DNA from 4 places in the Thiopseudomonas acetoxidans genome. Region 4 is predicted to be linked to each of the others. Evidence: predicted binding sites of a transcription regulator. Region 4 holds the regulator's gene; each other region holds the start of a gene.

Region 1 (8,215 bases), on a different contig from region 4:
TGGCTCTTCAGCCTTCAAACCAAGGCTTTTCTGCACTACTTCAGCTTGCGCTGGCTCGGATTTTTCAGGTGTCGGTGTCGACTCTTGCGGTTCGCTAATTTGCAATAAAGCCTTAGGCTCTTCAATTTGAATCGCAGGAGTTGAAACTTCGGCTACTTTTTCAGCGTTCGGATCAAAGCCAACAACAGCCTCTTTTACAGGCCGCTCATCGCTTGGTTTAGTGGGCTGCTTTGCTGCAACCGGGACTTGACGCTCATCATTACTTACAGCCTGCTCTGTGGTCGCCGCTGCAGAATCCTGGCTGTTATCGCTCTCACCGGTATCCGGTTGACGATCACGGCGCGTAGGACGACGACGTTGGCCGCGTGTGCGACGACGTGGACGCTCTTCTTCAGTTTGTCCATTGGTGCTCTGTTGGTTTTCAACATTCAACTCATCTACCACCTGTTCCGCTTTGTCTACCGACTCAGCATCACGTGAGCGGCGCGCGGTAGATGAAGATTGCTCTTCATTGTTATTTTGCGTGCGTGTTTGCGGGTTACGCGTGGTTCTCTTTTCTGCTGGCTCAGCAGTGCGCGTATCACGGCTTGGACGCTCGCGACGGGTAGACTGAGTTTCTTGATTATCACGATTTTCACGTGGTTCGCGGTTATCACGGTTTTTACGCTCGTCATCACGCTGACGAGAGTCGCGGTTATTGCGCGGATTCGCTGTACGTGTATTACGACGTCCATCCTGCTGAGTGGTGCGCGCTGTTTCCGGTTTTGCCTCAGGCTTGGCAGGCTCTTCTTCTTTGCTAGCAAAGATACCCACCAAAGACTTAACCAAACCTTTCAGCAACCCTGCCTCTGCTACTCGTGCCTGTGGATGAGGACTGCGCGTTTGCGGGTTAGGCGCTTGACGTGTTACAGCATTACGATCTGCCACACCGGTTTTCACTACTGCTTCTTCACGCACCAGCGAGCGTGTTGTGCTGGCTGCTACAGAGGTATCTTCCGATTCTTCCGCCGACATTTCGTAGCTCGACAGGCCAGACAAAGCTTCAGGGCTATCTTCACGTACACGCGTCACTTCAAAGTGCGGGGTATCTAGATGTTCATCAGGAAGGATAAAAATACGTACACGGGTACGCAGTTCAATTTTCGTAATTGCATTGCGCTTTTCATTCAACAAGAAAGCTGCTACTTGCGTAGGCACACGTGCACGCACTTCTGCAGTGCGCTCTTTTAGAGCTTCTTCTTCGATTAAGCGTAAAATTGCCAAGGAAATAGACTCAACATCACGAATCACACCCTGGCCATTACAGCGTGGGCAAACCACGCCGCTGGTTTCACCCAGGGACGGACGCAGACGCTGACGGGACATTTCTAACAAGCCAAAGCGTGAAATACGACCAATTTGTACTCGGGCACGGTCTGCTTCCAAACACTCACGCATGCGCTCTTCTACGGCACGCTGGTTTTTCATTGGCGTCATATCGATAAAGTCGATAACAATCAGGCCACCAATATCACGCAGGCGTAATTGACGAGCAATTTCTTCTGCCGCTTCAAGGTTGGTTTGTAGGGCTGTTTCTTCAATATCACTACCGCGTGTAGCGCGTGCGGAGTTAATGTCAATGGATACCAACGCTTCTGTTGGGTCAATCACCAAGGCGCCGCCGGACGGCAGTTTAACTTCGCGCTGGAAAGCCGTTTCAATTTGGCTTTCAATTTGGAAGCGGTTAAACAGTGGAACACTGTCCTGATACTGCTTAACTTTATTGGCATAGACCGGCATAACCTGCTGAATAAAGCTCAGCGCTTCATCATAGGCTTCAACCGAGTCGATCAATACTTCACCGATATCCTGACGTAAATAGTCGCGAATAGCGCGGATAATCACGTTACTTTCTTGATAAATAAGGAAAGGTGCGCTACGACCCACGGCAGCCTCTTTGATGGCTGTCCAAAGTTGGACGAGATAATCCAAGTCCCACTGCAATTCTTCAGAACTACGTCCCAAACCTGCCGTACGTACAATTAAGCCCATATCAGCAGGTGCATTCAGACTGCTGAGCGCCTCACGCAACTCGGTACGCTCATCTCCTTCAATACGGCGAGAGATACCACCTGCACGGGGGTTGTTAGGCATCAGTACTAAATAGCGACCTGCCAGACTGATAAAAGTTGTTAACGCTGCGCCCTTGTTGCCGCGCTCTTCTTTATCAACCTGAACAATAACTTCCTGGCCTTCATTAAGCACATCTTTGATGTTGACGCGGCCGCCATCAAATTGCTTGTTAAAGTATTCGCGGGAGATTTCTTTGAGGGGCAAAAAGCCATGACGTTCTGAGCCGAAGTCAACAAAAGCGGCTTCTAAACTAGGCTCAATCCGAGTGATACGTCCTTTGTAGATGTTGGATTTTTTTTGCTCACGAGCGCCCGACTCGATGTCTAGATCAAACAAACGTTGACCATCCACCAAAGCAACACGCAACTCTTCGGGCTGAGTTGCGTTAATTAGCATTCTTTTCATTGTTTACCAAGTTTCCGTAGTCACGGAAAGCAATTGGCACACGACCTCATTGGTTGTGCGGGGTTCGCGCAGTCAGCGGGTAGCTAACCGTGTCTAGCAAACAGCAGATAATCTGGTGCTGCGACAGCGTATCCATTTGTTCAGCGCAGGCGCTGGTTAAAATCAGGAGGAGGAATCAATATAAACGCGGACGCTTTGGCATCTAAGCTCTTGTTCGAGCTACGCTGTTCAGTGATTGTGCATCTCCACCCTTCACAATACCTATGAAAACTCGGGTGCCGCTCGGCTTTCCATGAGCGGGTTTATCAAAAACAAACGCTTTAACAGCGTTTGCGGATTATTTTTCAGGCCAATTTCATTAAATTTTAAATTGAGCAGCCTGTTACTCAAGCTAAACTGCGGTTCAGGACGCTGATATTTAAGTTAGATTATGCACCTTCATTAACAAGCTCTAGTGTGATTACGGGGGGTGTTACAACCGGTGTTTAGCAACACAGAACCTCTACAATCAATATACTTGGTTCTGCACGTCGCTGCGTCTGTGCTAACAACCCACTAAGAGCTCACTTACAGTTCCGACTACTTACTTAAGTTAGCTTGCTGAATATAACAGCATCTGGGGGCTGCTTCAATTGCTATAAAATTGTTATGCTATGCAACATGACTAAGACCACCCCAGATCTTCCTACAAAAGTACAGCTTATCGAGATCGAAGCCAGTTACGCTGGGCAACGAATAGATAATTTTTTGCTGACCCGTTTAAAAGGCGTACCCAAAACGCTCATCTACCGCATTTTACGCAAAGGTGAAGTGCGGGTGAATAAGGGCCGCATAAAACCTGATTATCGTTTATGTGCTGGTGATGTTTTGCGTATTCCACCCGTACGCGTCAGTGAACCTAACGCTCCCGCCCAAATTGCCCAAGGTTTATTAGCACGCCTTGAAGCGGCTATTGTTTATGAAGACAACAGCTTGCTGGTGGTGAACAAACCCGCCGGCATTGCCGTACATGGCGGCAGCGGCTTAAATTTCGGCATTATCGAAGCCTTCCGCCAATTACGTCCACAATGCAGCGAGCTTGAATTGATACACCGTCTCGACAGGGATACATCGGGTTTGCTGATGTTGGCGAAAAAACGTAGCCAATTACGTCACCTGCATGAAGCCTTGCGTAACGGCACCATTGATAAAGGCTATCTGGCTCTCGTCTCCGGACGCTGGCCGGCGAGTCGTAAACGTGTCGATGCTCCACTGATGCGCAGCAACTTGCGCTCCGGTGAGCGCATGGTTGAAGTCAATCAAGCCGGTAAAGACTCATTAACTGAGTTTAAAGTTATCCGCCGTTTTGCTGATTTCGCCACGCTGGTACAAGCCAACCCTATTACCGGACGCACCCACCAAATTCGCGTACACGCTCTGTATGCCGGTCACCCAATCGCTGGTGACAGCAAGTATGGTGATGAAGAGTTTTCTAAAGCCATCCGCGAACTGGGCGGCAAACGCCTGTTTTTGCACGCGCATTTTCTTAAGCTTAAGCTCAGTGATGGGCAAGCATTAGAGCTGCACGCTGAACCCGATGAAAGCTGGCAGCACGTTTTGGAGTCTTTGAGTGAATAAAAATATCCGCCTCCTAATCTTTGATTGGGACGGCACGTTAGTAAAATCCTTACCGCGTATTGTTGAAGCCATGCAAGTTGCAGCACAACACTGCCAAATCCCACCGCGTAGCACTGATGAAATTCACGCCATTATCGGTTTGTCCTTACTGGAAGCCTTTGATGTGCTGTATCCAGAGGTTAATGATGAACCGCTACGGGAAATTTTCCGCCAAGCCTATGCCAAACATTATTTCTTTTTGGAACAGCAACCCTCGCCTTTTTATCCCGGTGTGCGTGATGCGCTGGACGATTTTAAAGCAGCGGGCTATCAATTGGCAGTCGCTACTGGAAAAAGCCGACGTGGCTTAGACCTTATTTTGCGCGGTCATCAGCTAGAAGACTTTTTCCATATCACGCGCTGCGCTGATGAAACCAAAGGCAAACCGAACCCCTTAATGTTGCAGCAGATATTACAGCACTGCCAGAAAACACCTGAGCAAGCCATCATGGTCGGCGATTCACCCTTCGACTTACAAATGGCGAATAACGCACAGATCGCTGGTGTCGCGGTCAGTTATGGTGCGCAACCATTAAATATTTTACTCGCAGAGCAGCCCGTTTTGGCTATTGATCATTTCGATGAATTAGCACACTGGCTATCCAAGTAGACTTAAGAGATACACACAGGAACAACAGCATGTCCGATCAATGGAAAGAAGAAAATTCTGATAACTGGAAAGAACAATCCAGCGCGCAAAAACAGCAAGCGCCGCAAGACAGCACCGATACAAAAACGTGGAAGCTGCTAGAAAAAGCCGTTTTAGCCAGCGTGCAAGAACAAAAACGCTCACGTCGATGGGGTATTTTTTTCAAATCACTGACGTTTTTGTATTTGTTTGGCGCGATTTTTTTGTTTTCGCCAAGCCTAACCATGGATAAAAAGTCACCCGGCACCAGTCACACAGCTCTTATTGAAGTGCGCGGTATGATTGCCGATGGTGAAGAAGCCAGTGCCGACAAGATAGTCAGCGCGCTGCGCCATGCGTTCCAAGACAGTGACACCAAAGGAATTATTCTGCGCATTAATAGCCCAGGTGGCAGTCCGGTGCAGTCGGGTTATATTTACGATGAAATTCAACGCCTGCGTCAACTGTACCCACACATCAAAGTCTATGCCGTGATTAGCGATCTAGGTGCTTCCGGTGCTTACTATATTGCCAGCGCTGCCGACGAAATCTATGCCGATAAGGCAAGCCTTGTGGGTTCTATCGGTGTTACCGCTGCCAGCTTTGGTTTTGTCGGTACGCTGGAAATGCTTGGCATCGAGCGTCGTGTATATACATCCGGCGAGCACAAAGCTTTTCTGGATCCCTTCCAACCACAAAAAGCTGAAGAAACTGAATTTTGGAAAACCGTATTAAATACGACGCATGAGCAGTTTATTAATAGCGTGAAACAAGGGCGCGGTGAGCGTTTGAAATTTGACGCACATCCAGAGCTGTTTTCCGGCCTAATCTGGACCGGAGAACAAGCGTTAAAGATGGGTTTAGTTGATGCGCTGGGTAACAGCAGCTTGGTTGCGCGCGAAGTGATTGGCGTAGACAACATTCAAGACTTCAGCATCCAAGACTCGCCTTTTGATCGTTTTGCAAAACGTTTTGGTGCGAGTGTGGCAGAACGTCTAGCTATATGGCTAGGATTACAACAAGCTCCGGCAATTCGGTAAATCGAGTTATTCGGAGTTTGCGCCTATCTTTTCCATCAACGCCCTAGTCTCTTCATCTATGCGCTCTAAACGAATGCTGACCCGTCTATTCTCAGCGCGGTTGGCCGCATTCGTATTAGGTTTGAGCGGGTAGCGTTCGCCATGGAAGCGTATGACAAAGTCTTCTTCTGGTATTCCCTTAGCCATCAAATAGGCTTGCACAGCCAGTGCTCTACGCCGTGATACATCACGGTTTAACAAACGATCACCGCTGCTGTCCGAGTGTCCATCGAGCAAAACTCGGTTAACCGTTTTATCTTCTGCCATATATTCCAGCAGCACATCCAAATGCTTGCGCGTTTGTTCGCTTAACTCATAACCGCTGTCAAAACGAACAATGCTTTGCTTAATCTGATCATAATTAACCGGCAGAAGATTGGCTGTGCACTTTAAATAGTCGTCATAGGCCTGCGCAAAATTAGTAGGCAAAACCCGTACTTCTAAGGGTTCGCCCTGCACGGTTCTGTGGCGCACTACCGGAGAGCGCCCCTCCAATAAGCCCGAAAGTAAACGCCCAGCCTGAGTTTGGTTAGACTCAAGCGCACGTTCGTCTCTAGTCACAGCGACAGTACCAAGCTGCAAATCACTGGCGGCCGGCTGCCAAGGTGCAGCAGCGGCATACAGCTGGGCATTGCCACGGCTTAACCACGCTTCCTGCGCCTGAATCCGAAAAATCGCTTTTTCTCCCGCACGGCGCACAAAGAGTCCACCACCAAAATCTTTAATCGGCTGAGTAAGGCGACATTCAAAACGATCGCCCTCTACCTGCCACTGCACATCTTCTATGCGTGTCTGAAAAGTAATCGCCTGTGCCAGTGCGGGCGTTACAACAAACACAATGGAGAGTAAGCGTTTAAAGCACATATCATTAAAACCTATATTTACAATAGTTATTCTATCGACCACCCACCTGAATACTTGAGTAACAGTGGCAACTGTTCCGCTAGTGTTTCTTTTACGGTAGGATCTGTGCTTATCAAGGTAGCCTCTGAGCAAAATCTCAGCCACTACCACTCTTTTAGCTTATGGATTACACATTCTTATGACTGATCGCCTCACTCTATTACGCCCTGACGACTGGCATATTCATTTACGCGATAACGCTGCCCTACAAAATACTGTCCCTGATGTTGCTCGGGTATTTAGCAGGGCAATTATTATGCCAAATCTGGTTCCCCCAGTGCGTGATACAGCGGCAGCGAAAAGCTATCAAGAACGCATTCTCAATGCCCGCCCTCAGCATAGCAACTTTATTCCGCTGATGACCCTGTACCTAACCGATCAAACTACAGCGCAAATCATTCACCAAGCTAAAGGCAGCGGTTTTATCTATGCCGCCAAGCTTTATCCAGCCGGTGCGACAACTAACTCGGACTCTGGCGTCACCGCTTTAGAACACATATATCCAGCCCTAGAAGCCATGAGCGAAGTGGGCATGCCTTTACTGGTGCACGGTGAGGTAACTCACAACGAGGTGGATATTTTTGATCGAGAAAAACGTTTTATTGACGAGCAGTTGATTGGTTTGATTGCCCGCTTTCCCAACCTTAAAGTCGTGCTTGAGCACATCACCACTGCCGATGCCACTAAGTTTGTTCTTGCAGCCTCCGATAAGGTTGCCGCCACTATCACGGCGCACCACTTGTTATTTAACCGTAACCACATGCTGGTTGGTGGGATTAAGCCGCACTTTTATTGCTTGCCCATTTTAAAACGCAACACACATCAAGAAGCCTTGCTCGATGCAGCCACCAGCGGCAACCCTAAATTCTTTCTTGGTACGGACTCAGCACCCCATGCTCAGCATGCTAAAGAAAACGCCTGCGGTTGTGCCGGCTGCTACAGTGCATTTGCTGCTATTGAGCTGTATGCGCAAGCCTTTGAGCAGCGCAATGCGCTCGACAAACTCGAAGCCTTTGCCAGCCATTTTGGCCCTGACTTCTACGACTTACCCCGCAATCAAGACAGCATCACTTTGGTGCGCGAGCCTTGGCAAGTACCGTCCCAACTGCCTTTTGGTGAACACCCCGTCATACCACTTTGCGCTGGCGAAACCCTTAACTGGCGCTTAGTGGAGGCTTAAACATGAGTGATAATTACCCAGAAGAGCTTGATGAAATCCCGAACAACAAAAGCCCGCTAAAAACTCAACTCGCACGCCGTTTCCGTGGCTACCTGCCCGTTGTTATAGACGTGGAAACGGGCGGCTTTAACTGTGCCACCGATGCACTGCTGGAAATTGCGGCTGTCATTCCCAATATGGACGAAGATGGCCAGCTTTACGCAGAACATAGCCACTTCTTCCGCGTAGAACCCTTTGTTGGTGCCAATATAG
Region 2 (8,215 bases), on a different contig from region 4:
TTGTGGGAGCGCATCTTATGCGCGATTGGTTAACAGGTAGCAACTAAGCCAGCTTCATAATCCACACCGCCGAAAAAAGAACGTGCTGTTTAAAGTTTTTGGCTGTTACGTACCGTGACTGACAAGAAATGCCTAGCCAACATGTTCAGGTTGTTGATGTGCCAGCCTAACTTGTCGCTGTCGGCGGCGACCTCATCTCCTGCGGCTATTGCGTGCTCAGCGCTTTGACTCAGCTCCTGCATACGTTGCCTGGTTTGCTCACTTAAGGCGGACTGAGTTTGAATCGAGCCGTCAATGGCCAGTGCCAGTTGACTAATGTGGCGTACCTGCTCTACCACTTGCCCCAGCTCTTGATCCACTTCGCTGGCGATCTCGATGGTTTGCTCAGAGCGCTGAACCCCCAGCTCGATTGCTTGTGCCGACTCGGTTGTGTCAGCTTGCAGATCGGCAATAATGGTTTGGATTTCAGCTGCAGATTCATTGGTGCGCTGAGCCAATTTACGCACTTCATCGGCTACTACCGCAAAACCGCGTCCAGCGTCACCAGCGCGTGCAGCTTCAATAGCCGCATTAAGTGCAAGCAGGTTAGTTTGCTCGGCAACCGTGGTAATCACATCCAGCACAGTGCCGATGTTAACACTGCGCTCTGCGGTGGCATGGACTTGAGCTTTAATATTTTCCAGTTCACTAGACAGGCTGCTGATAGAGTCCATTAAACGGCTAATGGACTGCTGTCCAGCTTGCATGATGCGTTGTGATTCACCTGAACCCTGTGCCATTTGCGATGAGGATTGACTGATATCCACTTGGCTGGCGACCAGCTGCTCCATAGCCATTACCACATCGGCAACAATCTTGCCCTGACTGGCGATGGCTTGTTTTGAGCGCTGTAAGTTACTTACGCTGCTGTCTTTAACGCGCACTAAATACAGTCCAGTATTTTCGAGTCGCGATACAACGGCACGTAGCTCAGAGGTGCGTACCTGTAATGCATACAGCACTAGACCAAGATCGTTTCTCATGCCGGTATAGATGTAGCTCATGGCTGGGTTGTGGGCGATATTTTTCGCGCAGTTAACCATGTTTTTAATAAGACTGCCCACCCAAGCAGTGCCTATAACGCTGGCAGTAAACCCTGAGGCAGCTACTGCAGCCGCTTGCCAATTAAATAAGTACGCCAGCAGACATACGCTAACAATGGCGGGGACTAACACTGCAAGGTTTAATAGGCTGGCAATAGAAAGGCCGCTTTTAAAGCTAACCCCAGCTTTCTTATCGGCTTTACTCCACTGTTGAAACAGAGTCTGTGCACGCTTTTTACACTCGTGCGTCGGTAAGGTGCGCACAGACTGATAACCAACAGTTTGCCCGTCTTTTGAAATTGGCGATACAAAGGCATCAACCCAGTAGTAGCGTCCGTCTTTACAACGGTTTTTCACCATACCCTTCCAGGATTGACCAGACTTAATGGTCTCCCAAAGATCTTTAAAAGCAGCGGGGGGCATGTCAGGGTGGCGAACTATATTATGGCTTTGCCCGATCAATTCTTCTCGAGAAAAGCCCGAAACATCGACAAAGGCATCGTTTACAAAAGTAATAGTGCCCTTTAGGTCGGTAGTCGAAATAAGCTGTGCGTCTTGTGCGAAGGAGATTTCTTTATCCACTACAGGAAGATTGATTTTCATACAATAGGCCAAAAATAGAATTGAACAGTAATATACAGTATCGACAGCTTGCTAATGAACTTAAAGATAAAGATATTTTAAAAATTGATATACTGCGCGATCAGTAGGGGTACATAAAACAAAGTTGGAGTAATAAGATGTGTATGCGCAGCTGTTTTTCAATAAAAACCGGTTGCTGATCCTGCTAAGTGCATGGTTTTAACGCTATTCTATAATTCAGCAAGCAGTCTATACCTGACGGCAAATCAAATTAAAAATAAAGGCATTGAATATGGGTAACTTCTGGCAGCGCTTACCGCTAGCGCTACGACTGTCTGTGGTTTTTGGCGTTTTTATGGTGTTGGTAACCCTACTATCCATTATTTTTCAGGCCCAGTTTTACATTAATACACGCATTGAAAACTTAACCCGCGTTGAAATACCCAATCAGCTCGAAAAGCTGGCTGCCGAAGTCAGTTTGCAGCTAGAGCCCAGCCTGCAAACTTCACGAGTGTTGGTGAATGATGCGGGCTTGCATGCATGGTTAGAGCAAGCGGACTCTGCTGAAAAAGACGCTGCCCTGATGCAAAAAATGCACAGTGTGCAACAGGCTTTAGACGTGGAAACCATGTTTCTAGCGGTTGATACTGCTTGGGACAACAACTATTACCAGTTTTCCGGTGATAAGGTGGCGCAGCGTCGTATTCGCAAAGATAACCCAGATGACGCATGGTATTTTGCTTTTGTAAACTCGCAAGCCGAATACGAGCTGCATTTAGATACCAATGAGTTTAGCGGTGCGCAGCTAAAATTATTTATTAACTACCGCAGCAAAAAACTAAACGAGCAGGGTGGGCCTATTTTGGTGGCCGGTGTGGCCTTGGATATGAAGGCGCTGTCTGAATTAATCAGTCAATATCGTGTGGGTGAGAAAGGTTTTGTTTCATTGGTCACACAAGAAGGCGGTATTGAGGTTAGTGCGGCTGGTTCGATTCTTAATGAGCTGAAAAAAAACAGCAACTTCACGCAGCTGCTTAATAAAGCTGAACAGTCCGTGTTTGAGCAGCAGCTACAAGACGAAAGCTACTTTGTCTCCAGTGTGTGGGTCGACAGCCTCAAGCGTTTTTTGATTTTAGAACTGCCTAAAAGCCAGTTAACCCAGCCGATTCAACAGCAAACCATGACGGCTATCGGCATTAGTATTTTGCTCTTAATTGGCGCGATGTTTTTGATTTATCCCCTATCAAGCAGATTGACGCGTCCGTTGCGATTTGTGCAGGCGCAGTTAAGTGCGATTACTAAGAGTTTGGATTTGTCCACACGTATTGAAATTAATGATCGAGCAGAGATTGGTAGTTTAGCTGCTGAGGTTAACAAACTGCTTGAGCGCATGTCCGGCGCTATAGAAGAAATATTAGCGTCTTCCGATCGTTTAAATAATTCAGCTAGCCAACTGGCCTACACCGCGGGTTTAGTGCATAAAAATACCGATGTGCATGAGCAGGTTAGCCAATCCATGGCGGCAGCGATTGAGCAAATGTCGTCATCGGTTGCAGAAATCACCTCAACTATGGAGGAGTTATCTGCCTCGTCCACACAGATTGCCGACCATTCACAGTCAGTGGTTGATGTGGCAAACGACACGCTATCGAGTAGTCAGAGAGGCGCGCAAGCCATGCAAGACTTGCAGCAGCGCATGGCGGCGATACATGCAGACTACGAGCAAAGCTTGCAGGATATTTTGGACCTAGGTAATCAGTCTAAAGAAATTAGCAAGGTCATGGACTTAATTAATACGCTGGCCGGACAGACCAAGCTGATTGCTTTTAACGCGGCACTGGAGGCCTCTAGTGCGGGCGAGTCGGGTAAGCGTTTCTCGGTAGTAGCTGGTGAAATTCGTCGCTTAGCCGACAGTGTTAGTGAGTCAACGCGCAGTATTGAGGACCGTATTCAAACGATTCAAGGTTCCATTAGCCGTCTAGTGATTACCTCAGAAAAAGCAGTCAACTCTGTACAGGCCGGCATGGATGTGAGTGCCAGCACCGCTGGCGAATTAAACGATTTGGTACTGGCGGCTAGTCGTACCAGTAATGCGGCGCAGCAAATCTCGCTCTCTACTAAGCAGCAAAAAACAGCCAGTAGCCAAGTGGTTATCGCCTTGCGTGATATTGCCAATGCGAGTACTAATAATGCTGAGTCAGTTAGAAATATTACCGACATCAGCGAGGAATTGCTGAGCATGGCCAATACGCTGAATGCGTTGGTGAATGAATTTACTCTGACCCAAACACCAGCCAAAAAGAACCTCAGTGAGCAGCCATAGATGAGGCAAACGCATGCACAATAAACCACCTATACGTGTACTGCTTGTCGATGATAGTCAAATATCACGGGATTTTTTGCGCGAAATTTTGCATGCCACCGATGATATTAGCGTGGTGGGCGAAGCACATAATGGCCAGCAAGCAGTAGCGATGGTTGAGCAGTTAAAGCCCGACGTTGTGTGCATGGACTTAGAAATGCCGGTCATGAGTGGTGCCGAGGTCATTGATCAAATTATGCACCGCAAAGCCGTACCTATTTTGGTAGTCAGCGGTGAAGATGATGCGCAAAAAGCCTATGAAGCGTTGAGCTTAGGTGCGCTGGAAGTGATAAAAAAGCCACGCTTTACCCAGCACGACACCACTGAGTTTGCTCATAAAGTACGACTCTTAGCAGGTGTGCCTGTGATTACCCGCATGCGCCGCAAGACCTATATGCCTGAGTTATACGAGGCTCCCCAAGACACAGACGCTGCGCCGCAGAGTTTCACACAGGTGGTTGCCATTGCTTGCTCCACTGGCGGGCCGCAGGCGTTATCCTATTTGTTAGCGAATCTTGACGCCAACCTACAAGCGCCTGTTCTAATTAGCCAGCACATGAGCGATGGCTTTGTGGATGGCATGGTGCAGTGGCTATCTGGCTTTAGCAGCTTGCCGATTAAAGTTGCCGTGCATGGCGAGCGTATCGAAGCGAAGCAAGTTTACTTGTCGCCCTCAGAGCAGCATATGACGGTCGATGCCAGCCACAGAATTAAACTCTTGCCACGCCAAGAACAGGATATTTATCGGCCTTGCTGTAATTATCTTTTTGATTCGGTAGCGCAGCATTTTGGCCGCCACGCCATCGCCTTGATCATGACAGGTATGGGGCGTGATGGTGCCAGCGGCATGCAAAAAATCAAGCAAAGTGGCGGTATAACTCTGGCGCAAGACGAAGCCAGCTCGGTTATTTTTGGTATGAATTTTGAAGCCATAAGCCTAGGCTGTATCGATGAAATTATTGCGCTGGATAAAATACCCCACAAGCTCAACCAACTTGTATCAGGTGCAAGATGAGCCAGTTTCAGCCGTTTAAACACCTTGTTGAGCAATACTCGGGGCTCGAATTTAATGGTATAGCTGAACAGCGTTTGCATAAGGAAGTGATTAAAAACAGCGAAAGCCTTGGCTTAGGTCTGGTCAGTTATTTTGAAAAAATAAAGGGCAGTCCTGCCAAGTTAACAGAACTCGTTAATCAGCTGACGGTGAACGAGACATACTTTTATCGCGAACCAGCGCAAATCAAGCTGTTTGTGCAAACATTATTACCCCGGCTACAAAAATTGGCGCAAAACAGAACAGTACGTATTCTCAGCGTTGGCTGCTCATCCGGTGAAGAACCCTACAGCCTAGCCATGGCTATTCAAGAAACCTGGGGCAAACATATGCTTAGCCAGGTGCAGATTGATGCAGGGGATTTGGATGAGCACATCCTCAACAAAGCCAGAGTGGGGGTGTACTCAGCCTTTTCTTTTCGTGCATTGGGCGAAGACTTGCGAAAAAAATACTTTCAGGCAACACCGCAAGGCTATCAACTTAACCCCGAGATCCGTCAAGCCGTACGCTTTTTCCCCTTTAACCTAAAAGCAGAACACTATCCAGCAGAAGATAACTACTATGACGTGGTTTTTTTTCGCAATGTCTCGATTTATTTTAACTTGGATACGCGTAAAGCTATTCAGCATAAGTTGCAAAAACTGATGCAACCCAATGCGATTTTACTTTTGGGCAGTTCAGAAACCCTAGGTAATGATTTTGATATCTTCGACTTGATTGAAGAACAAGGCCAATACTATTTTGTGCAGGGAGCCGAGTTACTCCAGCAAGCAAATTATCAGCGACCGCTCGATATTCAAGTCGAGCAGCCAAAAAATACCGCACCAACAGCAGACGGTTTAAGCCCAACTAAAGCGGCCAGTATGCACAGCACTGCGCAGCATCAACCCAAGCTGCAGACGGTGACGAATCATGTCACTGTGGAGCAGGTTGTAGAAATGCTACATGACAGCGCCCAGTATCCGCAGGCATTAGTTAGGCTGGAAAAAATTACTCAGCAAGAGCCGGATAATGCGCCGGCCATCTTGATGAAAGGCTGGATTGCGTTGAACCAAAAAGACTTTAACCAGGCGCAAAAATTAATCGAGCAAGCGTTGGAGCTTAGACCTTGGTGTGTTGATGCGCTGATAGCGCAGGGTTTATGTCATAAATGGCAGTCTGAGTTAGAGCTGGCCGTGCAGAGCTTTAAAAAAGCCTGTTATGCCAACCCAGAAAGTTGGCTGGCACACTATCAACTAGCCGATGCGCTTAAACATCTGCAAGATAGTACGGCAGCGCAACAAGCGTTTCAGACGGTGCGGCGTATTTTATCGCACAACATCACAGCACATTCGGGCTCTGAGTGGTTGCCCTTGGCGTTGCCGGTGAAGGATGTGTTGTTTCTTGCAGAGCGTTACTTGCTCAATGCTAAACAACAACCAGGGCATAATGTGAGTGGGGCCTAGGCATGGTGTTAGATATAACAAAGTTTCTTAATCGTTTTATTGATGAAGCCCGTGATTTATTAGGCTATCTGGGCGAGGGCGTTAAGAACTTAGAGCAGGGCCAGTGCGATGCGGAGTTGATTAACAGTCTGTTTCGATCTGCACATACCGTCAAAGGCTCGTCACGCATGCTCAAGCTGCAATCCATTGCAGATACAGCACATAGCTTAGAAGAGTTACTAAGTGCTTTGCGTGATCAGAAAATAACAGTAACTCAGCCGATTGTGGACGGGATTTATCAGGCGGTAGATAGTCTTAGCGACATGGTGGAACAGCTTGCCAGCTCGCAAGACCCCAATAGCTTACCGTCCGCACCGCAGGCACTTTGTGATGCTTTGCTGGCACTTGCTGCGGGTGAAAAATCCGCACCTACAACCGCTCAACCCCTAGCCCAGCCGGTCAGCATGGCTAATGAAGTGGCGGCAGCACAAACAAGTAAGCCGCAACCAGCATTAGCCAGTTCAGACAGCGTACGTTTGCGCTTAGAGAGCTTAGAAAGCCTCAGCAAGCTTATTTCCGAAGTAACGGCCAGTCATGCAGGGTTGCGCGAACTGGTGCGCGATGCTCAAGCACTCAAACTAAGCTGGGAATCAGCGCAAGATGCGGTGCTCAGTAAACAGCGATTTGATTCGTTATTTAACAACCTCAAAGAAATCGTGGGCAGTCAAGAGGCTTTGATCTACAGCTTGCATGATCAAGCGATGGGTCTGCGCATGTTGCCACTCAAGCAAGTGTTTGAGCCAGCAGCCAAACATATACGTGAAGTAGGGCGCATGCTGGGTAAGCAGGTGAGCTCACAGATTAGCGGCGAGCACATTGAGCTGGATCGCAGCATTATTGAACAGCTATCCGAGCCGCTGGTGCATTTATTGCGCAATGCGATGGATCATGGAATTGAAGAACCGCAGACGCGTTTAGACCAAGGCAAACCCGCAGCCGGTTTGCTCAAGCTCTCTGCGTGGCAAGACGGTGGTTGGGTAGTCATCGAGCTGTCTGATGACGGTGCAGGCTTAAGTTTAGAAAAAATTCGTCAAAAGCTGGCCAAGCAGCAGTTATCCGCCGATGAAATCGCCAATATGGGCGAACAAGAGCTTTTTAACCAAGTGTTTCTGCCAGGCTTTACCACCGCCAGCATGATTACCGAAATATCAGGGCGCGGTGTTGGCTTAGATGTAGTTAAACGCAAAGTAGTCGATGATTTACAAGGACTGATTGAGGTGCGTAGCCAAGAAGGTAAAGGCACCAGCTTTACTTTACGCTTGCCTTTATCGCTGGCCATGTTGCGTGTGCTGCTGGTTGAGACTGCTGGTCATATGCTTGGTTTTAGTGCGCAATATGTTGTTGAGCTTACCCGTATAACGCCAGAGCAAATACTGGAGGTTGCTGACCGTAATGTGTTTGTGCTGCGTAACGAGTTTGTGCCTATTTTTGAGTTACACCAGCTTATTGGCTTGCCAAACTTAACCAATACGCCGGGCCAAATAAGCAAAAACCTATTACTGCTGGTGGTGCGCGTGCAGCATGAAAAAATAGCCTTGGTAATAGATAGGCTGGTGGATGAACACGACTTGATTATTAATACCCTGCCCGAGCACTTGGCACATAATCCGCTAGTTTCAGGCATGGTCAATCACGGCTATCAGCAGCTGGT
Region 3 (8,215 bases), on a different contig from region 4:
GTCACCAATGAGTATCGGTTGAATTGCTGTTGTACTGGGCATCAGCTGTAGTCCCAGTGTCTGCGCACCTTGGCGAAACAGTGCAATTAATTGCTGCAGATGTTGGCGTCGCCAGTGTTCTTTTTGCACGATGCGCAGACTCTCCAGGGTGGCACAAGCCAAAGCCGGTGAGCTGCTGGTACTGTAAATATACGGGCGCGCAAACTGTATCAGTGCCTCAATTAATTCGTGGCTGCCGGCAATAAACGCACCGCTGGTACCCAAGGCTTTACCTAGCGTACCCATGAGTACGGGAACCTCTTGGCTGGATAGATTAAAGAGCTCCAATGAGCCAGCGCCGGTTTTGCCGAGCACGCCTAAGCCATGAGCATCATCGACCATGACCCAAGCGTCCTGTTGTTGCGCGAGGCGGCAAATATCAGGTAAAGGCGCTAGATCGCCATCCATACTGAATACGCCATCGGTAGCAATCAGAGTGTTGCCGCGTGCACGGCTTAAACGAGTACTAAGGCTGTCCATGTCATTATGCAAGTAGCGTGAAAAACGCGCCCCTGATAAACGGCCTGCATCTAACAATGAAGCGTGATTAAGGCGGTCATGCAGTAGAGTATCGCCACTGCCAAGCAGGGCAGAGATCACGGCCAAGTTAGCTTGATAACCGCTGCTAAATAGCAAAGCGCGCTCACGACCAGTCCAGTGTGCCAGCGCTTCTTCTAGTTGCTGGTGGGGCAAAAGATGGCCGGTGACCAAGTGCGCTGCACCACCGCCTACACCCCAAGTTGCTGCCCCTTGTTGCAGAGCAGCGACTACGTCAGGGTGATTGGCTAAACCAAGGTAGTCGTTGCTGGCAAAAGACAGATATTCGCGCCCTTGGATGCGAATCTGTACGCCCTGAGGGCTTTCAAGGCATACCGGTCGGCGATAAAGCTGTGCCGCTTGTTGCTGCGCCAGGCGTTCTTTAAGGTTGAGGCTTTTCATAGCTTATAAGGGGCGAAATTCTATTGGAGCCCAGCATCTGGACGATGCGAGTGTGTGGGCAGGCTCATCAGATGCCGGTTTCGGGCTGTAATCGCGCATAAGATGCGCTCCCACAAATTTTTTGCGCTCCTGCAGGAAACCCAGCAGGATGGCGCTAAAAAACCTGTGGTCATGCTCTTTGCTCGGCCGCGTTGTAGAATAGGTTGGAGGTGCGTTGTTCTAGTACGTACTGCTCAATTGTCGCGGCATGCGACTCGTCGCTGTGGTCGTGGCGCTGCTCAGGCTGAATACCTAAACGGGCAAACAGGTCGCGATCACGCTCAGCCTGTGGGTTACCTGTAGTCAACAGCTTGTCGCCATAAAAAATAGAGTTCGCACCGGCTAAAAAGGCAAGTGCTTGCATCTGCTCGTTCATTTGCTCACGCCCAGCGGACAGGCGCACATGGCTTTTTGGCAACATAATCCGCGCCACGGCCAGCATGCGGATAAAATCGAAAGGATCAATATCTTCAGCATCGGCCAAGGGTGTGCCCGGCACTTTAACCAGCATATTAATAGGCACGCTTTCCGGGTGTTCCGGCAAATTAGCCAGCTCAATCAGCAGTTTGGCGCGGTCGGCCAATGACTCGCCCATGCCTAGGATTCCGCCGGAGCAGATTTTCATACCTGACTCGCGCACATAATTGAGCGTTTGCAGGCGATCTGCATAGCTGCGCGTCGTAATAATCTGGTTATAAAACTCAGGCGAGGTGTCTAGGTTGTGGTTGTAATAATCCAGCCCAGCATCAGCTAGTTCTTTGGTTTGTTGCTCATCGAGCTTACCCAGTGTCATGCAGGTTTCCAGCCCTAATGCTCTGACGCCTTTAATCATTTCCAGCACGTAAGGCATTTCTTTTTTGCTGGGATGTTTCCATGCAGCGCCCATACAAAAACGCGTGGCACCCTGCATTTTTGCTTGTTGTGCTTCATGCAGTACTTGCTGCACCTCAAGGAGTTTTTCCTTTTCCAGCTCGGTATTGTAATGACCTGATTGCGGGCAATATTTGCAGTCCTCAGGGCACGCACCTGTTTTAATCGACAGCAGCGTAGAAACCTGTACGCGATTGGCATCAAAGTGTTGTCGGTGCGCTTGTTGCGCCTGAAAAAGCAGGTCGTTAAAGGGTTGTTGCAGTAAAGTAAGGACCTCATCGAGTGTCCAGTCGTGGCGAATTGTAAACATAGCGGCATCCTTGAGGTTGACGCGAAATTTTCAGGCATATGCATGCATCTGTCAACTATATGAATTGTGACGGTTTACAATTTAGTTGATATATTTGTTGATAACGTATTGTGTTATCAAATGCGATTGACTATCATTTAGATGTTTTTTGATAAGTGCTCATGCGTAAACACACTACCGTACTCTAAGCGCTTCAACATCACTCACCTAACCCCCGAGGTTGCTATGCAAATTCGCACTCCCCTTCTTACCGCTATCACTCTAGCCACTGCAGCTGCAGTATCAGGTCAGGCTTTTGCCAGTGATGAGATTGTTGTTTATTCATCCCGAATAGAAAGCCTGATCAAGCCTGTTTTTGATCAATACACTGCCGAAACCGGTGTGCAAATCAAATACATCACCGATAAAGAAGCACCGCTGATGGCGCGCTTAAAAGCAGAAGGTGCGAATACACCAGCCGATATGCTGATTACTGTGGATGCGGGCAACTTATGGCAGGCTGAGCAAATGGGTATTTTGCAGCCTTATAGCTCAGACGTAATCAAGGCGAATATTCCCAGCCAATACCGTTCCAGCACCGATAGCTGGACAGGTTTATCCCTGCGTGCGCGTACTATTGTTTACTCTACTGAGCGTGTAAACCCAGATGAATTGAGCACCTATGAAGCATTGGCTGATGAAAAGTGGAAAGGCCGTTTGTGCTTGCGTACCAGTAAAAAAGTGTACAACCAATCACTGACTGCCACCTTTATTGAAACTCATGGCGCAGAGAAAACTGAGCAATTGGTACGTGCTTGGGTGGGTAACTTAGCGACCGAACCGTTCTCTGATGATACCGCTTTGCTGAAGGCGATTGATGCTGGTCAGTGCGATGTGGGCGTGGTGAATACCTATTATTACGGCCGTTTGAGCCAAGAGCAGACTGACTTGAAAGTAAAAATTTTCTGGCCTAACCAGCAAGATCGTGGTGTTCACGTGAATCTTTCTGGTGCTGGAATTACCAAAAACGCACCCAATGCAGCAGCAGCGAAAAAACTGCTCGAATGGATGACCGGCGCGCAAGCACAGCATTTCTTTGCAAGCGCCAATATGGAGTTTCCTGCCAGCCCAGCAGCCGAGATTGATCCAGTGGTAGCGGCTTGGGGCGAGTTTAAAGCAGACAGCATCCCAGTTGAGGTTGCCGGTAAGCGCCAAGCTGAAGCAATACGCTTGATGGATCGTGCTGGCTGGCGTTAAGCAGTAAATTAAGTAATGAACACTGAGATTAGGCTGTGTGCAAATTTAAATTCACTGCCACAGCCTAATTTTGGTTCCCTGCAAGTCAAGTCCCACAAGAGCCGTACCAACCAGAACAGTGTCCAGCCCTTAGACCAGACCGCTTTACTGTAGGAGCGCAACTCTTGCGCGATAGGACCTTCTGCCAGCTCAAAAGCTAAGCTTATGCAAACGTTTGCTGGCAAGGCTTGTTGAAGCCAAGTTTCTGGGCGATGCGGACTATCACTTCATGGTTAGACGTTAGGATTAACCCCCGATCGCGCATAAGATGCGCTCCCACAAGAGCCGTACCAACCAGAACTGTGTCCAGCCCTTAGACCAGACCGCTTTACTGTAGGAGCGCAACTCTTGCGCGATAGGACCTTCAGCCAGCTCAAAAGCTAAGCTTATGCAAACGTTTGCTGGCAAGGCTTGTTGAAGCCAGGTTTCTGGGCGATGCGGACTATCACTGCATGGTTAGGCGTTAGGATTAACCCCAATCGCGCATAAGATGCGCTCCCACAAGAGCCGTACCAACCAGAACTGTGTCCAACCCTTAGACCAGACCACTTTACTGTAGGAGCGCAACTCTTGCGCGATAGGACCTTCAGCCAGTTCAAAGACCAAGCCTATGTAATTTAGTGGCTAACTTCGCTGATTAAACGGTTCAGTAAGCCGATGATTTCCTCTGAGTACAGCTCTACATCCTCGTACATGCGCTCAGCGTCTTGTTCGTTACCTTGTTGCTTGGCTTTAATAATATCCTGAATCAGTTTATGCAGACGCTCATGCGGTTTTTGTAGTTCTTGGAAGGCAGGCATCGCGGCAAATTGTGCGCCATTGCTACGGCACCAAACGCCTAAATCGCAATCATTATGGCTGGTGGCTTCGTTTAGTTCTAATGAAGCACGACCGTCTAGGAAGCTTCTAATGCGAACACGCCAAGCGCTGTGTGCACTTTTGGCCATCGCTAGCTCAACCTGCACCGGAATATCAACTTTAAAAGCGCGCATTTCAGACATTAGCTCACCAATGGTGCCGCCCATATCGCTGGTGGCAGAACTGATATTGGAGGAGTGATCCACCGCTACCACGGCGCCGTCATTAATGCTCACCAAGTTACGGTTAATATCTTCCGCCACACTGGTTTGCTCTTCCGCTGCCGAGGCAATTTGTGCGCTCATATCGCTGACGCGGGCAATGGCTGAGGTGATCATTCAGCGCGCTTTGCATCATCTCTGAAGATTGCGCTACTGAGGTGGCTTGATCTTGGCTTTGCTCCATCAGCGCAACAGACTGAGACACGCCTTCTTGAAGCTGCACAATCATTTCGTGAATTTCAGTGGTGGCCGACTTGGAGCGCTGAGCCAGCTGACGCACTTCATCAGCGACTACCGCAAAGCCACGACCATGTTCACCAGCTCGCGCTGCTTCAATCGCTGCGTTAAGTGCAAGCAGGTTGGTTTGTTCAGAAATGCCGGTAATCACATCTAGAATCGAACCAATGTTTTTACTGTATTCATCTAGGGTTTGAATACTGCTACTGGCTTGCATGACATTTTCTGCCAATCTTAGCATCGCTTGACTGCCGTGATTAACCGCTTTACTGCCTTCTACCGAACTGGTTTCGACCAGCTCAGTGGCTTCGGCGGTGTTGGTTGCGTTCTGTGCAATTTCCATCGCCGTAGCAGACATCTCGTTCATGGCCGCAGAGACTTCTTGGGTTTTAACTTGCTGGGTCTGTGACACCTCAAAAGCTTCACCCGTCATACGGAAGCTGTATTCAGTTCTTGAACCCAGCTCGCCCAGATGCTCCAGTACGCGTAAAACAGTGTGCTCAACTTTACCAACAAAGGTGTTAAACAGCTTGGCAACCTGAGTGAGCTCATCATCTCCGACCACAGGCAGGCGCAGGCGTAAGTCTTGTTCGCCTTCAGCAATATTACGCAGTGCCTCGGTGAGTCTGATAACAGGGCTAGTAATACTGCGTGCAATAAACCAGGCCACTAATAAACCGGCAAATAAAACCGCAAGGGCGATGATGATTGTGCTTACCACGGTATCATTAAAAGCCGCAGCACTGGCAGAGCGATCGGTATACACAGTAACCGCACCGATAATGTTCCCGCTAAAGTCTTTTAAAGGACTGGCTGTGGCTAGAATTTGTTTGCCTGCAGATTCCAGACGTTGACTAACGGTTTCGCCGTTCATCACCCTTTGTAGTTCAGAGGTGTTGAACATGCTGTCACCTTGCCAGGTGGTAATCAGCGGTTTAAAGCTGCTGCCGTCGGGACGCAAAATACCGATGTCAGCATGGTGATTAGTTTTAAAGGTGTCGACGAACGCTTGGCGCATAGACAAACCCAGCTCAAAACTACCTAGGTGTCGACCTTCCCAGAATACGGGCACCACGCCTCGAATACCTAAACCAGCCACCCCAGACTCAAGCCCTGAAATCTCTTTTTTCTGATTATTGGTTTCCACTACAGTACGGCGAAAGCTAGACAGATCATCACCGAATTTATCGGGGGCATGCAGCCGCAAAAATGAAGTTGCTGGCGCTAAGTGAAATTGCATCTGCTCAATGCCCGCGTTTTCTTGCAGGTACTTAAAGGTTGGCAAAAGTTCTTCGAGGAGCGCTTGACGATCGCGCTGGGCAAAAAAGTATTGCAAGCTGGGTTGGTTGGCAATGGCGGCAGCAAGATTGAGTGCTTGTGCACGTTGAGTCCCAATTTGCTCCTGTACGGCCGCCTGCAAGCTCTCAATATAGAGGTTTTCGTGGTAAGCGGCTTGCTTGTCCAGCGTATTGAGGAACTGCGGCAGCAGAGCACCAATGCCAATAATTAATACCAAAATAAAACCGAGTAAGGTACGTGTACGGATGCTGAGTCTATTAAGCATAAATAATATCTATCCCTTTAAATTATGTCTGGCATTAAATTAAAATTAGTAAAGTATATGGCTAGTAGCGCATTGCTATCAAGCAAGGCTGCAATAATACTTCGGCACGCGAATACCAAACTTTAAGCAATAGTAAAGTTTATCTGTTGAGCTGGTTGATGGCGCGGCAAAGTTTTTCTAGCGTGGGTGGAGGAATAACTGTTGTTCAACCTGCTCGACACTTAAGTCATACAGCCAAGCAATATTGTCAGCAGTGCCCAGCTCAGTAACGGTGCCAGTTTTAGTTAAAGTGCCTTGCTTAAATAAAGCCAAATAATCAGCACTTTGCAGGGCGTGTTCCGGTTGGTGAGTACTAATAAGAATGGCTAAACCTTGTGCTCTGAGTTGATTAATATGCTCAAGCACCAGAATTTGATTAGCAAAATCAAGGCTGGCGGTAGGTTCATCCAGAATTAAAATTTTCGGTTGTTGTGCCAAGGCGCGTGCCAGCATAACCAGTTGCTGTTCACCACCGCTAAGTTCAGCGAATGAGCGCGTGGCAAGGTGTGTAATCTGTAATTGTTCTAAGCACTCCAGTGCAATACTCTGATCGTTGGCACCGGGTTGGTTAAAAGCTGAGAGGTAGGCGCTGCGACCCATCAATACCATCTCGAAAACGCTAAAAGAAAAGTGACTTTGCACAGCTTGAGGCACATAGCCGATGTGTTGTGCCCTGAGTTTAGCGGGCCAATCACTGAGGGTTTTATCCAGCAGGTGAATTTGTCCGCTAACTGGCGCCAATAAACCGAGTAAGGTTTTGAGTAAAGTGGTTTTGCCGCTGCCATTAGGGCCCAGTAACGCAATCACCTGTCCAGCGGTTAATTGAATATCAAAGGCTGAGCCTAATGCTTGGCCTTTATAACCAATGCATAGCTGCTGAGCACGCAAAAAAATAGTCATGGGCGATTACTGCGCAGTAAAACAAACAAGAAAAACGGGCCGCCCAATAACGCGGTCAACACGCCCAGCGGAAGCTCTAGTTCGCTGACGCTACGTGCTAGGGTATCGGTCAGTAGGACAAAACTTGCGCCCAACACAATGCTGAATGGCAGTAAGCGCGACATATTCGGGCCGACCCAAAGCCTTGCAATATGCGGTACCAGTAAGCCGACCCAACCAACAATTCCGCTAAAAGATACCGCACAGGCGGTCATCAGCGTGGCGGCAGCAATCAGTACCCAACGACTTTGAGCTACATTTATGCCCAATGCCGAGGCTTGCTCATCATCAAAGCTGAGCACATTAATATGCCAGCGCAATAGATAAACCAGCGTTAATGCGGCTAGTATTAACGGTGCTGCCCAGCTTAGTTCAGCCATGCTCACACCGTTTAAACCACCGAGTAACCAGTAGGTAATGCCGGGGAGTTGATCGTAGGGATCGGCAATTACTTTAACTACGGAAATTCCTGCGCCCAGCATAGTGCCGATGGCGATACCGGCTAATACGAGCATTAATATGGGATCGCGCTGGCGCAATAGACTGGCAATACTATAAACCAAAAAAACCGCCGCTAACCCGCCAAGAAAAGCCAGCACCTGCAACCAGAATAAGGATAAACCTAGAAGCATGGCGATAACGGCGCCTAAGCCAGAGCCGGCGGATACACCTAAAATATCGGGCGAGACCAAAGGGTTGCGCAACAACGCCTGAAATACCGCACCGGCTGCCGCCAAGCTGGTGCCCAGCAATAGTGCGGCAAAAATGCGCGGAATGCGTACTTGCCAAATGATAGTGTCTAGCGTGCCGCTTTGTGGCATCCCCGCTAGGCGAACATAGATGACGTGGCCGATTTCAGCGAAGCTAACAGAAAAAGAACCCGCC
Region 4 (8,215 bases):
GGCGCTAAAATCTTGGCGATTTTTTCAATGATTTCAAATGCCTCTTGATGAGGAATGGCATCTGCACTTGGAAATAACAAACTTGAGCTTAGTTCTAATTCAAGCCACATCTCATTGGCACGAATATGCAACTGACCGTCACCCATTAAGTTAGCAAATTCACCCTGAATATTTTCCGCAATCATTTCCAACGGATCGCGCTCATCAGCCTCATCAAAATCACTATTGCCACCCTCAATACCACGTACTCGTTCATCACCGACGGGAATGGGTTTTATAGAGCGTTCTTGCTGATTAAAAACACCATCTAAGGCGTCAGAAAGAATCTTATATTTGCCTTCGTTAACCGAGGAAATGGAATACATTACGACAAAGAAAGCAAACAGCAGTGTTATAAAGTCTGCATAAGAAACCATCCAGCGCTCATGGTTGGGGGGGTCTTCCTGTCGCCGTCTACGCGCCATGGCTATTCCATAAAGCCTTGCAGCTTGATTTCAATAGAGCGCGGGTTTTCACCATCAGCAATGGACAGCAACCCTTCTAAAAGCATTTCACGATAGCGTGTGTGACGTATGACCACAGATTTTATTTTACCTGCCACGGGTAATAGAAATAAGTTTGCTATAGCAACACCATAAATAGTGGCGACGAAAGCCACAGCAATACCACTACCTAATTGGGAAGGATCCGCTAGATTGCCCATTACATGAATCAAACCCATGACTGCACCGATAATACCCACCGTAGGCGAGTAACCACCCATCGCTTCATAGATTTTGGAGGCCTGCAAGTCGCGGTCTTCCTGAGTGTAGAGGTCCACTTCAAGAATGCTGCGAATAGCTTCTGGCTCCACGCCGTCCACCAAAAGACGTAAACCTTTTTGGGCATAGGGATCAGGTTCTGACTCCGCAACGGACTCAAGCCCTAACAGCCCGTCTTTACGAGCTATCATGCTCCAGCCCACTACGCTGTTAATGCCGTTTTGCAAATCAATTTGAGGGGGGAAAAAAACCCATGACATGAGCTTTAGACCGCGAATAAAGTGCGGCAAGGGAGTTTGTAATAACACAGCACCAATAGTGCCACCAAACACAATCAGGGCAGCTGGGGCATTCATTAAGGCGCTGACATGCCCGCCTTCTAGGTAGTTTCCGCCTACAATAGCCACACAAGCTAGAACAAAACCTACTAGGCTAAGAATATCCATTAGAGACATGCCTCAATGATGTTTGGTCCCACCTCATCCAGAGAGTAAATGGCATCGGCAAGGTCGGCCTTGACTACAGCCATAGGCATACCATAAATCACACAGCTTGCCTCATCCTGAGCCCAGACCTGACTGCCCGCAGCCTTTAGCATGCGTGCACCCTCACGTCCGTCAGCGCCCATGCCAGTCAGCACAACCGCCAGCACTTTATCGTTGAAAACTTTTGCTGCAGATCCAAAAGTAACATCTACGCTCGGCTTGTAATTTAATCGTTCATCGCCTGGCAAGATCCTTACTTGGCCTCGCGGGTCAATCATCATTTGTTTTCCACCCGGGGCTAACAAGGCTAAGCCAGGGCGCAACATATCGCCGTCTTCAGCTTCTTTAACGTCTATTTGGCAAAGTTTATCCAGCCGATCAGCAAAAGCTTTGGTAAAGGCAGCCGGCATATGCTGAATCAACACTATAGGCGCAGGAAAGTTACCCGGCAAACTGGTTAAAACTTTTTGTAAGGCAACAGGACCACCGGTTGACGTACCTATTGCAACCAGTTTGTAATTTTTTGCTTTAGGTTTGGACTTGGTAACAGGTGAGCTAGGCTCTGTTGTCAGCGGGCGCGTCACTGGCGGTCTAGCCACCTCTCTTGGCGTGAGCGGCACTTCAGCTTTTGCTGCAACCCGAGTTGTTACTGGTTTGCTCGCCACAGGTGTCACTGGCGCTGGCCGTGACAACGCACGTTTATTGGTATGTGATACGGCACGAACCTTATCGCACAGCATTTTCTTTAAGCGTTCTGGATTGCGGGAGATATCCTCAAAATTTTTTGGTAAATAATCAACCGCCCCCGCTTCCAATGCATCTAAAGTGACTCGTGCACCTTCATGGGTAAGCGAGGAAAACATCAATACTGGTGTTGGACTGCGCTGCATGATTTGCTTGACCGCAGTGATGCCATCCATAACCGGCATTTCATAATCCATGGTAATCACATCTGGGCGCAACTCTACAGCTTTTTCTACGGCCTCTCGTCCATTTGATGCTGTGCCCACCACTTCAAAGTCGTGGTCAGAGGAAAGAATTTCTGTCAGTCTGCGGCGAAAAAAACCAGAGTCATCCACCACCAATACTTTAATCGTCATGCCTTCCTCATATCCAATAGCAAATTCCAAACCCTGCTTAATTTTTATGCATAATGCTTTAAAAGGCTTGGTACATCTAAAATAAGTGCAATGCGGCCATCACCCGTGATTGTAGCGCCAGACATACCTGGCGTACCGTGCAGCATTTTACTTAATGGTTTAATTACAACTTCTTCTTGACCCACTAGCTGGTCAACTACAAAACCAACACGCTTATCACCTATCGATACAATTACTACATGCCCTTCTGTTTGCTCTTCATGAGCTAACTTAGGCAATAACCAGCGTTTTAAATAAAACAAAGGTAAGGCTTTATCACGCACAATGACAACTTCTTGACCATCAACCACATTGGTGCGAGATAAATCCAAGTGAAAAATCTCATTGACGTTGACTAACGGGAAAGCAAAAGCCTGATCATTGAGCATCACCATGAGCGTAGGCATAATCGCAAGGGTTAAAGGGACCTTAATAACAACCTGTGAGCCTTCTCCCAGCTTTGAATACACGTTAACGCTGCCGTTAAGCTGGTTTATTTTGGTGTTCACCACATCCATGCCCACACCGCGGCCAGACACGTCTGAAATTTCAGTCTTGGTGGAGAAGCCAGGTGCAAAAATCAGGTTATAACATTCAAACTCAGTTAAACGATCAGCAGCGTCTTTATCATACATACCCTTTTCTACTGCTTTAGCGCGCAGAATGTCAGCATCCATGCCTTTACCGTCATCAGTAATCATCAACAGGATATGGTCCCCTTCCTGCGCCGCAGAAAGAACAACCTTACCTTCACGGTTTTTACCTGCTGCTTCGCGCTCATCAGGCATCTCAATACCATGATCCACAGAGTTACGTACCAAGTGCACCAGTGGGTCTGCCAGTGCTTCAACAAGGTTTTTGTCTAAGTCAGTTTCTTCACCAATCAGCTCAAGTCTGATATCTTTTTTGAGGCTGCGCGCCATGTCACGTACCAAGCGCGGGAAACGGCCAAATACTTTTTTGATGGGTTGCATGCGGGTTTTCATGACCGCTGTTTGTAGATCACCTGTGACCACATCCAAGTTAGCCACTGCTTTACCCATATCTTCATCGCCACTTTCGACACCCAGGCGAACCAAACGGTTACGCACCAACACTAGCTCGCCGACCATATTCATAATGTCATCGAGTCTTGCGGTATCAACACGTACTGTTGTTTCTTCAGCCGCAGCAACGCGTTGAGCGACTGGCGCTTTATTGGCAGGTGCAGCGGCTTCTTTGGCAGGTTTGGCAGACAAAGGCGCTGCTTTTTTGGGAGTTGTTTTGTCAGCCGGTGCGGCTTTAACTTCGACCGACTCAGTGTTTGTTACCGCAACGTCAAACTTGCCTTTGCCGTGCAACTGATCAAGTAAATTCTCAAATTCGTCATCACTGATATTATCGGACGCTACCGTTGCGGGTGTATCAGCCTGTGTCTGATCTGGCTTAGAGGTTACCGGTGCTTCAACTTGAAACTTTCCTGAGCCATGTAGCTGATCTAATAAATCCTCGAATTCATCATCCGTTATTTCATCTGAGCTGGACGCTGCCTTAGTAGCTGCTGGCCCCTGCAACTCATCGAGTAAAGCTTCAAATTCATCGTCCGTTATAATGTCATTATTTTGAACAGTAGTATCAGCCTCCTGACCAGCTGCTTCGAGCATTTGCTGAAACTCTGCGTCAGCATCATCTTCGCTGTACTCTTGTTCAGGTGCTGCAACCACGCTGTCCTCAACGGCTGCACCCTCAGGCTCAGCTAATAGAGCTAATTCAGCTAACAGCTCTGGCGGCGCTGGGGTTAATTGAACTCCTTCACGCACTTCATTAAACATGCTAATAACGCTATCTAGAGCCTGTAGAACCACATCCATCAGTTCTGGAGTTACCGTGCGTTCGCCTTTACGTAAAATATCGAAGACGTTTTCGGCAATATGGCAACAATCAACCAATTCGGTTAACTGTAAAAAACCCGCACCACCCTTTACGGTATGAAATCCACGGAAGATAGCATTCAGTAGATTCATGTCATCAGGGCTGCTTTCTAGTTCAACCAGTTGTTCTGATAACAGCTCTAGAATTTCACCTGCTTCTACGAGAAAGTCTTGGAGGATCTCTTCATCGGCTTCAAAGCTCATTTATTTTGCCCCCTAAAGTCCCAAACTTGATAGCAAATCATCCACATCAACCTGATCAGCTACTACATCGTCATTATCGGCACGTATTTGCGGACCTTCACCCATAATCATAGCTTTATGTTTATCTATAGCTTTTCTTAAATCTTCGGGTGAATGTTCAATACCGGCAACGCGATCAACAGTGCTTGCCATAACAACCAGCTTCAGCAAGCTCTCTTCCATATCTGTTATTAGCGTAGAAACTCGCTTGATGACCTGCCCAGTAAGGTCTTGGAAGGACTGCGCCAATAAAATCTCATTCAAGTTACTTGATAACTCATCGCTATCATGCAAGCCGCGCTCTAAGTATGTTTCTACCCGCTTGGCTAGTTCCCTAAACTCTGCCGCCGACATGTCGCGCTGCATAAAGCGTCGCCAATCAACCGTCAAACTTTGTGCTTCGTAGCTAATATAGTTCGCAAATGGCGCGCTCTTCTCAACCAAGTCAATAGTGTCATTGGCTGCTTTTTCTGTCATTTTGACGACATACTTCAATCGTTCATTCGCATCGGTAATCTGCGACATTTCTTCCGCATGAGGACTGCTTGGATCAACTTGCAGATCCAGCAAGGCACCGTGTAATTCGCGGGTTAACTTGGCCACCTCATCATAAAGTGCCCGATCACGCACCAAGTTAATTTTACCAATAACTCGCACCGCCTCTTCCCAGTTTTGCTCGGCAAGACTCGCTTGCAAATCATCGGCATTTTGTTGAACCGCTTGTTGTAATTGAGTTACCGCACACTTATCTACCGTCATGGTTGCTCCATTAACCGTATCAACCATTAACTCGCTCAAAAATCTTCTCGATTTTGTCTTTCAGTGCTTGCGCAGTAAAGGGTTTAACTACATAGCCATTTACCCCAGCCTGAGCCGCTTCGATGATTTGATCGCGCTTAGCCTCAGCAGTAACCATCAACACGGGGAGATGCTTGAGCTTATCATCGGCACGTACGGCCTTTAAAAGATCAAGTCCCGACATGATTGGCATATTCCAGTCAGTGACCAAAAAATCAAATCCCCCGCTGTGGAGCATGGGTAGTGCTGTAGCACCATCATCTGCTTCAGCTGTATTGGTAAACCCTAGGTCACGCAAGAGGTTCTTGATGATCCGGCGCATTGTTGAAAAGTCATCAACAATGAGGATTTTCATGTTTTTATCCAAGGCAACCTCCAAAGAGCTCTATACTGAACACAACAAAAACCATATTTGCATTATCTCAACTATGCCACTCTGCTAGTCGCGCTCTAAGACGTGCTGCACACTGGCTGTGTAATTGGCTCACTCGTGATTCACTAATCCCGAGCACCACCCCAATTTCTTTTAAATTCAACTCTTCGCTGTAATACAAAGAAAGCACTAATTGCTCACGTTCCGGCAGACCTTCTATTGCTTGAGCCAGCGCTTGTTTAAATTTTTCTTGTTCAATTTCTCGACCTGGCCCCCGATGACTTACTTGTAAATCTGGCTGTGCTCCATCTTCTTGCAAACCATCGAAGCTAAATAATCTACTGCCCTGTGTATCCGCCAAGATCGCGTGATACTCTTCTAGACTCATATCTAATTCGGCCGCAACCTCTTTGTCTTGAGCGTCTTTACCTGTACGCGACTCAACTTTTCTTACGGCTTCACTCACCATGCGTGTATTTCTATGTACAGAACGAGGCACCCAATCACCTTTGCGCATCTCGTCTAGCATCGCTCCGCGGATACGTATTCCAACAAATGTTTCAAAACTTGCACCCTTACTAGAATCGTATTTTTTGGCCGCTTCTAATAAACCTATCATTCCTGCTTGAATCAGATCATCAACTTGAACGCTTGCTGGGAGTCTGGCCAGCATGTGGTAAGCAATTCGCTTAACCAAAGGAGCATGCTGTTCAACCAGCAATGTTTGTTCATCCCTAGCTTGCGCTGTGGCATACATTTGCAAACCTTTGGCTACTGTCATTGCAATTATTCCCGTCCTTATTATTGGCTCACTAAACGGTCCACAAAAAACTCCAAATGCCCTCGCGGTGTAGCAGGCAAAGGCCAACCATCTACTTTCTCTGCTATTGACTTGTAAGCTAGAGCGCACTTGGACCGCGGGAAAGCTTGGTAAACGGCTTTCTGCCTTTGCGCTGCCTTGCGTACAGTCTCATCATAGGGAATTGCACCCAAGTATTGCAGTGTAACATCATCTAAGAATCGTTCGGTAACATTTACCAGCTTGGCATAGATGCTGCGGCCTTCTTGCGGGCTATGTGCCATGTTAGCCAAAACACGAAAACGGGTCATGCCATGATCACGGCTGAGTAGTTTAATCAGCGCGTAAGCATCGGTAATAGAAGTTGGCTCGTCACATACCACCAGTATCACTTCTTGTGCTGCTCGCACGAAGCTGGTAACTGAGTCACCAATTCCAGCTGCCGTATCTATCACCAACATATCAATGCTATCGCCGATATCGCTAAAGGCTTGGATAAGACCCGCATGCTGTAGCGGCGTCATTTCAACCATACTTTTAGTACCTGATGAAGCGGGTACAATTCTTATTCCACCAGGTCCAGGCAGCAAAACATCACGCAAATCGCACTTACCATCCATTACTTCAGCCAACGTACGTTGTGGATTAAGACCCAATAAAACGTCCACGTTGGCCAAACCAAAGTCCGCATCCAACAACACTACACGACGCCCTAGATCAGCCAGAGCTAAGGATAGATTAACCGAAACGTTGGTTTTACCCACCCCGCCTTTGCCGCCAGTAACCGCCACTACTTGAACAGAATGTTTGTTTGTCATTTATTTAATACCTTGTATCTCAGTTAGTGCCGCTTAGCCGACTTGTCTAGCCGCTGCTTGATAAGAAGTTGCATACATTGCAGCCATTTCTTGCTCACCCGGATCGTCTGGGTTTTGCATGCGTACAGCTCGACTCACTAACTGATGGCTACGCGAAGCCTGAATATCATCAGGAATCCTAGGGCCATCAGTAGTATAAGCTACTGCAAGGTTATGGCAAATAGCCATGCCAAGAGCCTCCCCCATACTTACGGCTTCATCCAACTTCGTTATAATGCAGCCTGCTAAGCCACAGCGCTTGTAAGCGTGCCACGCTGCTTTAAGCACTTGTGCTTGACTGGTTGCGGCCAACACCAAGTAATTTTTCGCCTGAACACCTCGAGCTGCCAAACTATCTAGCTGCATAGCCAACATGGGATCTTGTGCTGGCAAACCTGCTGTATCAATCAAAACCAGACGCTTTTTCTGCAAAGGATGCAGTGCCTGCTCAAGGGATTGACCCACTTCTACATGGCTTACTGATACATTTAAGATGCGGCCTAAAGTTTTCAGCTGTTCTTGTGCGCCAATACGGAAACTGTCCATGCTGACGATAGCGACATTTTGCGCACCATGCTCAAGCACATAACGCGCCGCCAGTTTCGCCAGCGTAGTGGTCTTACCCATTCCCGCAGGACCGACCAGTGCAATGACACCACCGTGCTGCAAAGGATCCTTAGCTGGGGTATCCAGTTCATGGGCTAAATGCGCCAACACCATGCGCCATGCTTGGCGCTGATCGGTTTCACTCGCCACTTTTTGCATCAGGTTGCCAACCAGCTCGGCCGGCAAACCCATTTTCTGTAGACGCTTCCACAACTCTGCTTGTTTGGGTTGCTGATGCTGCACT

The links. The regulator FliA, encoded in region 4, starts transcription of late flagellar genes. The targets are predictions, from matches to a motif close to CTAAAGTTTNNNNNNNNNNNGCCGNTAA.
Region 1: the regulator FliA is predicted to act here: its motif matches at 6,776-6,803, upstream of QEZ41_RS06420 (flagellar protein MotY).
Region 2: the regulator FliA is predicted to act here: its motif matches at 1,723-1,750, upstream of QEZ41_RS10270 (methyl-accepting chemotaxis protein).
Region 3: the regulator FliA is predicted to act here: its motif matches at 6,451-6,478, upstream of QEZ41_RS10290 (methyl-accepting chemotaxis protein).

Annotation. Positions count from the first base shown of each region.
Region 1 covers NZ_JAUCDY010000006.1:57,217-65,431, reverse strand. Annotated here, with positions in the region: gene rne (ribonuclease E) at 1-2,517, opposite strand, end outside; gene rluC (23S rRNA pseudouridine(955/2504/2580) synthase RluC) at 3,178-4,134, shown strand; gene QEZ41_RS06430 (HAD-IA family hydrolase) at 4,127-4,783, shown strand; gene sppA (signal peptide peptidase SppA) at 4,813-5,841, shown strand; gene QEZ41_RS06420 (flagellar protein MotY) at 5,848-6,744, opposite strand; gene pyrC (dihydroorotase) at 6,923-7,963, shown strand; gene rnt (ribonuclease T) at 7,966-8,215, shown strand, end outside.
Region 2 covers NZ_JAUCDY010000014.1:9,901-18,115, reverse strand. Annotated here, with positions in the region: gene QEZ41_RS10275 (hypothetical protein) at 1-33, shown strand, start outside; gene QEZ41_RS10270 (methyl-accepting chemotaxis protein) at 90-1,685, opposite strand; gene QEZ41_RS10265 (methyl-accepting chemotaxis protein) at 1,957-3,987, shown strand; gene cheB (chemotaxis-specific protein-glutamate methyltransferase CheB) at 4,001-5,041, shown strand; gene QEZ41_RS10255 (CheR family methyltransferase) at 5,038-6,525, shown strand; gene QEZ41_RS10250 (hybrid sensor histidine kinase/response regulator) at 6,528-8,215, shown strand, end outside.
Region 3 covers NZ_JAUCDY010000014.1:18,467-26,681, reverse strand. Annotated here, with positions in the region: gene bioF (8-amino-7-oxononanoate synthase) at 1-978, opposite strand, end outside; gene bioB (biotin synthase BioB) at 1,148-2,197, opposite strand; gene QEZ41_RS10300 (extracellular solute-binding protein) at 2,423-3,433, shown strand; gene QEZ41_RS10295 (CZB domain-containing protein) at 4,090-4,668, opposite strand; gene QEZ41_RS10290 (methyl-accepting chemotaxis protein) at 4,577-6,352, opposite strand; gene QEZ41_RS10285 (ABC transporter ATP-binding protein) at 6,530-7,291, opposite strand; gene QEZ41_RS10280 (FecCD family ABC transporter permease) at 7,288-8,215, opposite strand, start outside.
Region 4 covers NZ_JAUCDY010000003.1:227,858-236,072, forward strand. Annotated here, with positions in the region: gene motD (flagellar motor protein MotD) at 1-464, opposite strand, end outside; gene QEZ41_RS04300 (flagellar motor protein) at 467-1,207, opposite strand; gene QEZ41_RS04305 (protein-glutamate methylesterase/protein-glutamine glutaminase) at 1,207-2,346, opposite strand; gene QEZ41_RS04310 (chemotaxis protein CheA) at 2,391-4,499, opposite strand; gene QEZ41_RS04315 (protein phosphatase CheZ) at 4,512-5,297, opposite strand; gene QEZ41_RS04320 (chemotaxis response regulator CheY) at 5,317-5,691, opposite strand; gene QEZ41_RS04325 (RNA polymerase sigma factor FliA) at 5,759-6,490, opposite strand; gene QEZ41_RS04330 (MinD/ParA family protein) at 6,511-7,326, opposite strand; gene flhF (flagellar biosynthesis GTPase FlhF) at 7,360-8,215, opposite strand, start outside.